Regions from separate parts of the Streptomyces amakusaensis genome, predicted to be linked through region 1. Evidence: riboswitches for the same ligand, from Rfam matches in the RefSeq annotation. Region 1 holds a riboswitch; each other region holds the start of a gene.
The links. A riboswitch is a leader RNA that binds a small molecule or an ion and turns the genes downstream of it on or off. The one in region 1 is predicted to bind cobalamin.
Positions count from the first base shown of each region.

Region 2: it holds a riboswitch for cobalamin, as region 1 does, so the genes downstream of both, metE (5-methyltetrahydropteroyltriglutamate--homocysteine S-methyltransferase) here and ABD371_RS22120 (hypothetical protein) in region 1, are expected to answer to the same signal.
Region 3: it holds a riboswitch for cobalamin, as region 1 does, so the genes downstream of both, ABD371_RS11805 (cobalamin biosynthesis protein) here and ABD371_RS22120 (hypothetical protein) in region 1, are expected to answer to the same signal.

Region 1 covers NZ_BAAASB010000012.1:169,447-172,714, forward strand. The annotation lists gene ABD371_RS22115 (CbiQ family ECF transporter T component) at 1-668, opposite strand, end outside; gene ABD371_RS22120 (hypothetical protein) at 665-1,753, opposite strand; cobalamin riboswitch at 2,143-2,286, opposite strand; gene ABD371_RS22125 (enoyl-CoA hydratase/isomerase family protein) at 2,383-3,268, shown strand, end outside.
Region 2 covers NZ_BAAASB010000008.1:206,936-210,203, reverse strand. The annotation lists gene metE (5-methyltetrahydropteroyltriglutamate--homocysteine S-methyltransferase) at 1-1,826, opposite strand, end outside; cobalamin riboswitch at 2,022-2,243, opposite strand; gene ABD371_RS16600 (dihydrodipicolinate reductase) at 2,359-3,268, opposite strand, start outside.
Region 3 covers NZ_BAAASB010000005.1:417,276-420,543, reverse strand. The annotation lists gene ABD371_RS11815 (inorganic phosphate transporter) at 49-1,320, shown strand; gene ABD371_RS11810 (hypothetical protein) at 1,333-1,560, shown strand; cobalamin riboswitch at 1,716-1,851, shown strand; gene ABD371_RS11805 (cobalamin biosynthesis protein) at 1,982-2,950, shown strand; gene ABD371_RS11800 (cobyric acid synthase) at 2,947-3,268, shown strand, end outside.

The DNA of each region.
Region 1 (3,268 bases):
AGCGCGAGTGAGCGGTTCAGGGCGTCCTCCAGCACCGGGACGAGGATCCCGCGCAGGGCGCGCGGCCCTTTCCGGCCGCCTGCCCGCAGCCGGCGGGCGCGGCGCACCCGCTGCACGCTCTCGACCAGTTGCGGGGCGACGGTGAGCGCGACGACGACGGCCGTGCCGATCTCGTACAGCGCTCCGGGCAGGGTCTTGAGCATGCGTTTGGGGTTGGCGAGCGCGTTGGCCGCGCCGACGCAGACGACCATGACGGCGAGTCTGAGCCCGTCGTAGAAGCCGCCGAGGAGCTGCTCGGCGGCGACCGGGCCGAAGAGTCTGATGCCTGCGGCCCAGGCGGGCAGGGGGATCTGCGGGAGGGTGAAAAGGACGATGTCGCCCTGTCCGCCGCCGAAGACGATCCGGAACACCACGCGGCCGGTGACGATGAACGCGCCGAGCAGCAGATACATCCGGAAGGCGAGGGCCCAGGGCGCGTCGCCGCGCCGCCGGACGACCACATGGCCGCAGACCGCGAGGATCAGCGCCAGCAGCAGGGGGTTGGTGGTGCGGCCGGCGGCGGTGGCCAGGGCGAGCGCCCACAGCCACCACGCGCCGGGGTGCAGGGCGCGGGGCAGCGGCGGGAACCGGAGGGCCGCGAGGGGCGGGAGGGAGGGGCGTGCGGTCATGCGGAGTCGTCGGCTCGCGCCGCGCGCCGTCTGCGCCACGCGGTGGCCCCGGCGGCGAGCAGCAGCAGGGCGAGGGCGGTGAAGCCGGCGACCGTGCTGAGCGGGATGCCCCGGCCGGCCGCCTCGCCGCTCTCGGTGGCCTCGGCGGCGGAATCGGTTCCGCTGTCGTCGGCTCCGGTCCACTCGGGGGCCTCACTGGGGGTGACGGCGGTGCCCGGGACGGGTTCTTCGGACGCGGCCGGTGCGGTCGCGGCGGAGGGGGCGGAGGGGGCGTCGCTCTTTCCCTCTGTCTTGGCGGGGGCACTCGGTACCGCCGGGCGGGAGGCGTCGGCCGATCCGCCGCCGCTGCCGCCGCTGCCGCTGCCGGAACCGGAACCGGAACCGGAGCCCGTCGAACCGGTGCCGCCCGTGGAGCCGGTCGAACCGTTGGAGCCGCCGGACGAGGAGCCGTCGCCGGTGGGCCCGGCGGTCGGCCCGGACGACGGTTTCGGCTCCGGCTCCGGCTTCGGCTTCGGCTTCGGCTTCGGAGCGGGGGACGGTGCGGGGCGTAAGGGGGCGAGGCGCGGCGGCGTACTGGCCGTCTCCGTCTCGTTCATGGAGAACGACCAGCCCTCGAAGCTGCCCGGCGGGGGCTTGCGGTTCATCACGCCCCACTGGCTGTAGCTCCACTTCCCCCGGTCGGGGGCGTGCCAGTACGACCAGTAGGCGGAGGCGGGCGGGGTGTCGACGCAGGACTCGTCGGCCGGGCCGGGCCTGCCCTCGATCCGGCAGATGAACGCCTCGCCCCAGCGGTTGGTCCCGGCGATCCGGATGCCCGCGTTCTTCAGCGCGGCATGGCCGGTGGCCTGGTCGCCGGGGGCACAGCGGACGATGGTGGTGCCGCCGAGCCTCTGGAAGTCGATGACGACGGTCACCCCCTTGTCGTCGGGGCAGTGTCCAGGCGTGCCCTTGTCCTGGTCGATCGCGAACGCCGGTGGCGCGGCGGCGACTTCACCGGTGAGCCCGATTCCGGCCGAGGCCGCCGTCAGGGTGAGCGCGAGGCCGATCGCGCGCGGGGCGCGGAGGCCGCGCCGGTCGGTTCTCATGACGGCGTGCCCTCCTGGCGCTGCGGGGCGGGGTGTTCGGCGGGGCACGCGGCGGCCTGCGGCGCGACCGCCCGTAATGTCCAGTGCATGACATCCCAGAGGACGGGGGCCGGGCGGGCCGAGGGGCGCGAGGCCCTACGGGGGAGGTGCGGCACACGGCGGGCGTCGACGGCTCGCGCCGTCGCACCCGGTGTCCCGGCCGCGACTCTGGCGACGGGTCTGACGCCGATCATCCGAAGGACCCTCCCGGAGAAGGCCGGCATCGGGATCCCGGGCGGGCTTCGCACACGACAAACCCCTGACGCGTATCCACGGTGAGGACGGATACGTCAGGGGCCCGAGTGGTTCAGATACCGGGCTCCACTCTGCAGACCATGACAGTGAGAAGCAGTGCGCACACACGGCTGGGCGGTCCGACTCGCGGCACAACGGATGCGGTGCCGCTCACGGTTGCAGGTCAGCGCCGGATTCCCACCGGCTTTCCCCATCCGTATGCGTATGAAGTTGTCGGCCCCGGCCACATGGATCACTCTGTTCACGCGGGCAGAGACAGCGGCATCCTATGTGCGTCCCGACCGTGCCGCCACCCCCTGGGCACGGCCACGAACATCACTCGGAAGGAACGGCCCATGGCCCCGGACGCGACCGAAACCGTACTGCTGCGCTCCGAGGGCCGCGCGGCCCGTATCACCCTCAACCGGCCGCGCGCCCTCAACGCCCTGACCCGCCCGATGGTCCGGGCCGTCGACGCGGCGCTCGCCGCGTGGGAGCGGGACGGGAGCGTGGCCGCGGTGGTGATCGCGGGGGCGGGCGAGCGCGGGCTCTGCGCGGGCGGCGACATCCGGGCGATCCGCGCGGACGCCCTCGCCGGCGGGCGGGCCTCCCTGGATTTCTGGCGGGACGAGTACCGGCTCAACGCCCGCATCGCGCGCTTCCCCAAGCCGTACGTCGCCCTCATGGACGGCATCGTGATGGGCGGCGGGGTGGGCGTCTCGGCCCACGGGAGCGTACGCGTCGTCACCGAGCGCTCCTCGGTGGCGATGCCGGAGACGGGCATCGGCTTCGTCCCCGACGTGGGCGGTACGTATCTGCTGTCGCGCGCCCCCGGCGAACTGGGCACCCTGCTGGCCCTCACCGGAGAGCCGGTGGGCGCGGCGGACGCCCTGCTGTGCGGGCTCGCCGACCACTTCGTACCGGCGGCACGGCTGACCGGCTTCGCCGCCGCCCTGACGGACTCCGAGGTCATGGACGCCGTGCACCGGTACGCCGGCCCCGCTCCGGAGGGCCTCCTCGCCGGCCGGCGGGAGTGGATCGACTCCTGCTGCGCGGGGGACTCGGTGGAGGAGATCGTGGAACGGCTGCTCGGCCACGGCGACCCCGGGGCGAAGGAGGCGGCGCGGACGATTCTCACCCGGTCACCCACCTCGCTGAAGGTCACCCTCGCTTCGCTGCGCCGGGCGCGGGCGCTGGCTTCGCTGGAGGAGGTGCTGGAGCAGGAGTACCGGGTGTCGTGCG
Region 2 (3,268 bases), on a different contig from region 1:
GAGGTACCGGCGGCCTCCAGGTCGTTCACCTCGTCGCGCAGGGCGAGGGCGACCTGCCGGGCCGTGTCGCCGAGCGGCTGGTCGTCGCGGACGAAGGACCAGGCGAGCATGGTGACCGGGCCGGTGAGCATGCCCTTGACCGGCCGCTCGGTGAGCGACTGCGCGTAGGAGGTCCAGCGCACGGTCATCGGCTCGGGGCGGGAGATGTCGCCGGCCAGCACCGGCGGCCGGACATAGCGGGTGCCGTAGGACTGGACCCAGCCGTGCTGGGTGGCGAGATAGCCGGTGAGCTGCTCGGCGAAGTACTGCACCATGTCATTGCGCTCGGGCTCGCCGTGCACCAGGACGTCGATGCCCGCCTTCTCCTGGAAGGCGAGGACCTCACGGATCTCGTCCTTGATGCGCTCCTCGTACCCGGCGGTGTCGATGCGCCCGGCGCGCAGATCCGCCCTGGCGGTGCGCAGCTCGTTCGTCTGGGGGAACGAACCGATGGTCGTGGTCGGCAGCAGGGGCAGCCCCAGCCGCGCGCGCTGCGCGGCGGTCCGCTCGGCGTAGGGCTGGGAGCGGCGGCCGTCGGCGTCGGTGACGGCGGCGGTACGGGCCCGCACGGCCGGGTCGCGTGTGAGGGCGGAGGAGGCGCGGGAGGCCAGATCGGCCCGGTTGGCGGCGATCTCTGCGGTGATCGCGCCGGTGCCCTGCGACAGCCCCTTGGCGAGGGTGACGATCTCGGCCGTCTTCTGCCGGGCGAAGGCGAGCCAGCGGCCGATCTGCGGATCGATCTCCCGCTCGGCGGCGGCGTCGAGCGGCACATGCAGCAGCGAGCTGGAGGCGGCCACATCGACCCGGCCGGCGAGGCCGAGCAGGGTGCCCAGGGTGGCGAGGGACTTCTCGTAGTCGTTGATCCAGATGTTGCGGCCGTTGACGACACCGGCGACCAGACGCTTGCCGGGCAGCCCGCCCGCGGCGGCCAGATCGTCGAGGTTGCCGGCGGCCCGCTCGGTGAAGTCGAGGGCCAGACCCTCGACGGGGGCCTTCGCCAGCACGGGCAGGGCATCGCCGAGGCGGTCGAAGTACGAGGCGATCAGCAGCTTGGGCCGGTCGGTGAGCGCGCCGAGGTCACGGTAGGCGCGGGCGGCGGCGTTCAGATCGGCCGGAGTGCGGTCCTGGACCAGGGCGGGCTCGTCCAGCTGCGCCCACTCCGCCCCGGCGGCGCGCAGATCGGCGAGGACCTCCGCGTACACCGGCAGCAGCCGGTCCAGCAGCGTCAGCGGCTCGAAGTCGGCGGCCACCCCGGGGGCGGGCTTGGCCAGCAGCAGATAGGTGACGGGTCCGACGAGGACCGGCCGGGGGGTGAGCCCGAGCGCGAGGGCCTCCTTCAACTCGGCGACCTGCTTGGCCGAGTCGGCCGTGAAGACGGTGTCGGGGCCGAGTTCGGGGACCAGATAGTGGTAGTTGGTGTCAAACCACTTGGTCATCTCCAGGGGCGCGACGTCCTGGGTGCCGCGCGCCATGGCGAAGTAGCCGTCGAGCGCGTCCGCTGCGCGGGCGCCGCGATGCCGCTCGGGGACAGCGCCGACCATGACGCTGGTGTCCAGCATGTGGTCGTAGTACGAGAAATCACCGGTCGGCACCTCGTGGACGCCGGCCTCGGCCAGCTGCCGCCAGTTCGTCCGGCGCAGACCGGCGGCGGTCTCCCGGAGGGCGTCGGCGGTGACGCGGCCCTTCCAGTAGCCCTCGATGGCCTTCTTCAGTTCCCGGTTCTGTCCCTGGCGGGGGTAGCCGTACACGGTGGCCCGTGCTGCCGCGGCTGCGGACTGCGCTGTCACGGAAATCTCCTTCGCGAGATGTCTCCTGGGATCCCGGGGACGACACGGGACGAGAACGCGAAGGGATGACAGACCCGACGGACCGAGGCCGCACCTGGGTACGGTCGTCCGCCTGATTCGTACGCCCCCGGACCATGTCCAGGGGTGCCCCCACCCGACCCGCCCACGAGGTCACCGGGATACCGCGCACGATCGGTCGTGCGCGGGCAACGGGCAGGTCTTCGGACTCGCGGGCACATCCTCCGGTCTCCCGGCGGACACCTACTGGCCGTCGCTTCCCAGGCCCGTACGGGCCCAGTGCGTATGACGGCGGTCGTTCCCGCTCACCGCTGCGGGGCAGTCCCGGATTTCCACCGGGTTCCCTCTTGCGACGCGTCTGTCTGGCGGACAGGGCGAACCAGCTGCGTCCGTCAGCCTAGAGCGGCGACCCGGGTTCGGACAGCACCGTTCACATACCGGACCGTGAGATGAGACACGGACGGAGCAGGGTTGGAACCGTCCGACACCCGGGGAGCAGCCCGTTCGCCCGTGCTCAGGGCGTGCGGCGGACCGGCCGGAAGCGGAGCTGGGGGAGTTCGTCCACGGTGACGATCCCCGGCCTCGCGGCGATGACGTCCGGGATGCGGTTGACCAGGGTCGCGCAGGTGGTGTGCGCCGTGTCCAGGTCGCTGTCGCGCAGATGGAGCGTCGGCCTGCCCGAGGAGTCGGCCAGATTCCACTCGTTGAAGTCCCGCTCGTGCTCCTCGTAGACCGAGCCCCGCGAGCTGACGGACAGGGTGACGCCCTCCTCCGTGTCCAGGGTGTCGGTGTCCGTGTAACCCAGCAGCCTCCCCCGCCGCACCGTCGTCCCGAGCGCCTTGGAGGGCACGTCCCGCTCGGCGATCACCGGCTCGGTCGTGGTGCGCGGTGTGCCCCGGGGGGTCAGCCCGACGGCGGCGGCCAGGGCGTACAGCGAGTAGTGGGTGAAGGTCGGCGGGCGCTGCGTGTGCGCCTGCCACTGGGCGAACTCCTCCGCGGTCGCGTTCACCCGCTGGTGCTCGGCGACGGCCCGGCCGAAGTCGTCGACGTTCCAGGACAGCTCGCCGGTCACCCTCCCGAGGTCGTGGGTGGAGCCCGCCAGCACGCTGACGAGGTTGACCCAGTAGGCGTCCTGATGGCCCGTGCCCGTCACCGTCACCCCGTGGTGCTTCGCCAGCGCGTCCAGCTTCCGGGCCAGGGGATTGTCCGTGGCGAAGGGGTAGAGCATCTCCTCGGCGAGTGTGATCACATCGGCCCCGGCCCTGACGGCGGTCGCGAAGATCTCGTACTGGGCTGCGTCGAGATAGGTGCTGACCGTGACGACCACGATGTCCGGAGCGCTCTCGCGCAGCGCCTCCTCGGCGTCGCCGCGGGCGGGGAAGGCCAGTCCGGGGAGGCCGGCCAGCTCGCCCAGGAGCCGCCCG
Region 3 (3,268 bases), on a different contig from region 1:
GTTACTTACGTTCACCAGGCCACTGACGTCCATAGATTGCCTGGGTAAATGGAACACATCACGCTGCTGCTCGCGATTGTGATCGTGACGGCTCTCGTGTTCGATTTCACGAACGGTTTCCACGACACCGCCAACGCGATGGCGACGACCATCTCGACCGGCGCGATGAAGCCCAAGTCCGCGGTGGCGATGTCCGCCGTGCTCAACCTCGTCGGCGCTTTCCTGTCGGTGGAGGTCGCCAAGACGATCTCCAGCGGCATCGTCAACGAGTCAGGCATATCCCCAGAAGTGATCTTCGCGGCGCTCGTCGGCGCCATCCTCTGGAATCTTCTGACGTGGCTGGTCGGCCTGCCGTCCAGCTCCTCGCACGCCCTCATGGGCGGTCTGATCGGTGCCACCATCGCCTCGGTCGGCTTCAGCGGAGTCAACGGCGGCACGGTCATCACCAAGGTGCTGATCCCCGCGATCGCCGCCCCGCTGGTCGCCGGCATCGGCGCGTACCTCGCCTCGCGGCTGACGTACAAGCTCGGCAAGAACACCGACGACAAGGCGACCTCCAAGGGCTACCGCGCCGGGCAGATCGCCTCCGCCGGCCTGGTCTCCCTGGCGCACGGCACCAATGACGCCCAGAAGACGATGGGCATCATCACGCTGGCGCTGGTCACCGGCGGCATCCTGGTCCCCGGCTCGAACCCGCCCATGTGGGTCATCGTCTCCGCCGGTGTCGCGATCGCCCTCGGCACCTACCTCGGCGGCTGGCGCATCATCCGCACCATGGGCAAGGGCCTGACCGACCTCCAGCCGCAGCAGGGCTTCGCCGCCCAGTCCAGCGCGGCCAGCGTCATCCTCGCCTCCTCCAACCTGGGCTTCTCCCTCTCCACCACGCACTCCTGCTCCGGCGCGGTGATGGGCGCGGGCCTCGGCCGCAAGGGCGGCGTGGTCCGCTGGTCCACCGCCACCCGGATGTTCGTCGCCTGGGGTCTGACCCTGCCGGCCGCCGGTCTGGTCGCCGCGGGCTCGGAGTTCGTGATGCGGCAGGGCGACTGGGGCATCGCCGCGGTCACCATCTTCCTGGTCGGCTCGTCCGCCGCCATCTGGCTGTACTCGCGCCGCCAGATCATCGACCACACCAACGTCGTGGACGACGACGAGAGCGACGAGCCCGGCGTGGTCACCACCGCGATCAACGCCGTCACCCCGCCGCCGGCCGGCACCCCCGCGCAGGACACCGTCACCGCGCAGGACGGCCTCAAGACGACCATCGCGGCCCCCTCCGCCGCAGCCCCCGAATCCGGCCCGGCCAGCCCGGCCGCGGTGTAAGGACAGATCAGCATGAAAATCGACTGGGTAGCTCTCGGCTCCGTCTTCGGTGTGAGCCTCGTGGCCACTGTCGTCCTGGTGGGTCTGTTCACCCTCGGGATCATCGGTCTCAGCAAGCAGCCGTCGGCCGCCGGACAGACCGGCGGAGGCTCCGTGGCCCTGTTCCGCGGTGGCGCCTACCTCTGCTTCGCGCTCTGCGCGGCCGCCGTCACCTACGGGATCTATCTGATCGTCACCTGACGGCCGCAGTTCCGGAAACCGGGCCGGAACACCCCCCAGGGGTGTTCCGGCCCGGTTTCGTCTGTCCCGGAACGCCGTCCGGAGCCCGGTCCGCGCCGATCTCCGATGTGGGGCTGAGCACACTGTCCCGCCGCAGGTCAACGGCAGGTTGACGGCTGTTCTCGCAGCGTGGTGGACTGCCGGGGCCATTACGGCGGCAGCAGAGGAAGCCGGTGCGAATCCGGCGCGGTCCCGCCACTGTCACCGGGAGCGATCCCGGAAGCCAGGAACTCTCGCCGCCGATCACGTCGAACCAGGGCGCGGACACCCTGAGTGAGGACATATCGCCATGCCCGGCCACGGTTCAGCCCCCGCCCCGAGTACGCCTCGCACTCCCCCGCCGCCCCTGTCGGCCCCCCGGAACGAGACGCCGGCCTGAACGATGCGTGCCGACCGAATATTCGCGTACGGCGCCACCGCCGGCCTGATCGGCGACCTGCTGCTCGGCGACCCCCGCCGAGGCCATCCGGTCGCCGCGTTCGGACGGGCCGCCGGCGCCGTCGAGCGGGTGCTGTGGCGTGACCACCGAGGGTGGGGCGCGCTGCACACCGCCGTGTGCGCCGGAGGCACCGCCGCCGCCGGGGCGCTGCTCAGCCGTGGTGTCCGCGGCCGTCCCGCCCTCTCCGTCGCGCTGACCGCCGCCGCCACCTGGACCGTCGTCGGCGGCACCTCGCTGGGCCGCGAGGCCCGCACCGTCGGAGCGGCCCTCACCGCGCGGGACGTGGCGCGGGCCCGGGAGCGGCTGCCGCATCTGTGCGGCCGTGACCCGCACTCCCTGGACGAGCAGCAGATCGCCCGTGCCGTCGTGGAGTCCGTCGCCGAGAACACCTCCGACGCGGTCGTCGGAGCCCTGGTCTGGGGAGCGCTCGCGGGCGTGCCCGGACTGGTCGGCTTCCGGGCCGTCAACACCCTGGACGCGATGGTGGGCCACAAGTCCCCCCGCTACCGGGCCTTCGGCTGGGCCTCGGCCCGGCTGGACGATCTGGCCGGCTGGCCGGGGGCGCGGCTCACGGCCGCGCTCGCCGTGCTGGCGGGCCCCGACCGGCGCGGCGCGGCCCGCGCCTGGCGGGCCGACGCGCACCGGCACCCGAGCCCCAACGCCGGCCCGGTGGAGGCCGCGTTCGCCGGAGCGCTCGGGGTGCGGCTCGGCGGCACCCTCGCCTACGGCGGCCGGATCGAGCACCGGCCGGTGCTCAACGGCGACGGCCGTCCCGTGGACGTCACGGACATCGAGCGCGCGGTGCGGCTCTCGCGCCGGGTGAGTCTGCTCGCCCTCGTGGCGAGCGCGGCCGGACGGCTGGCGTTCCGGCGGATCTCGGCGGCGCGCCGCCGACAGGGAGGAAACCGATGACCGGGCCGGGACGCAAGGGAGGCGGACTGCTCGTCGCGGGCACGACGTCCGACGCGGGCAAGAGCGTGGTCACGGCGGGAATCTGCCGCTGGCTGGTGCGCCAGGGGGTGAAGGTCGCCCCCTTCAAGGGACAGAACATGTCCCTCAACTCCTTCGTGACCCGCGACGGCGCGGAGATCGGCCGGGCCCAGGCGATGCAGGCGCAGGCCGCCCGGGTCGAGCCGAGCGCGCTCATGAACCCCGTGCTCCTCAAGCCGGGCAGCGACCGCAGCAGCCAGGTCGTGCTGATGGGCAGGCCCGTCGGCGAGCTGAGCGCGC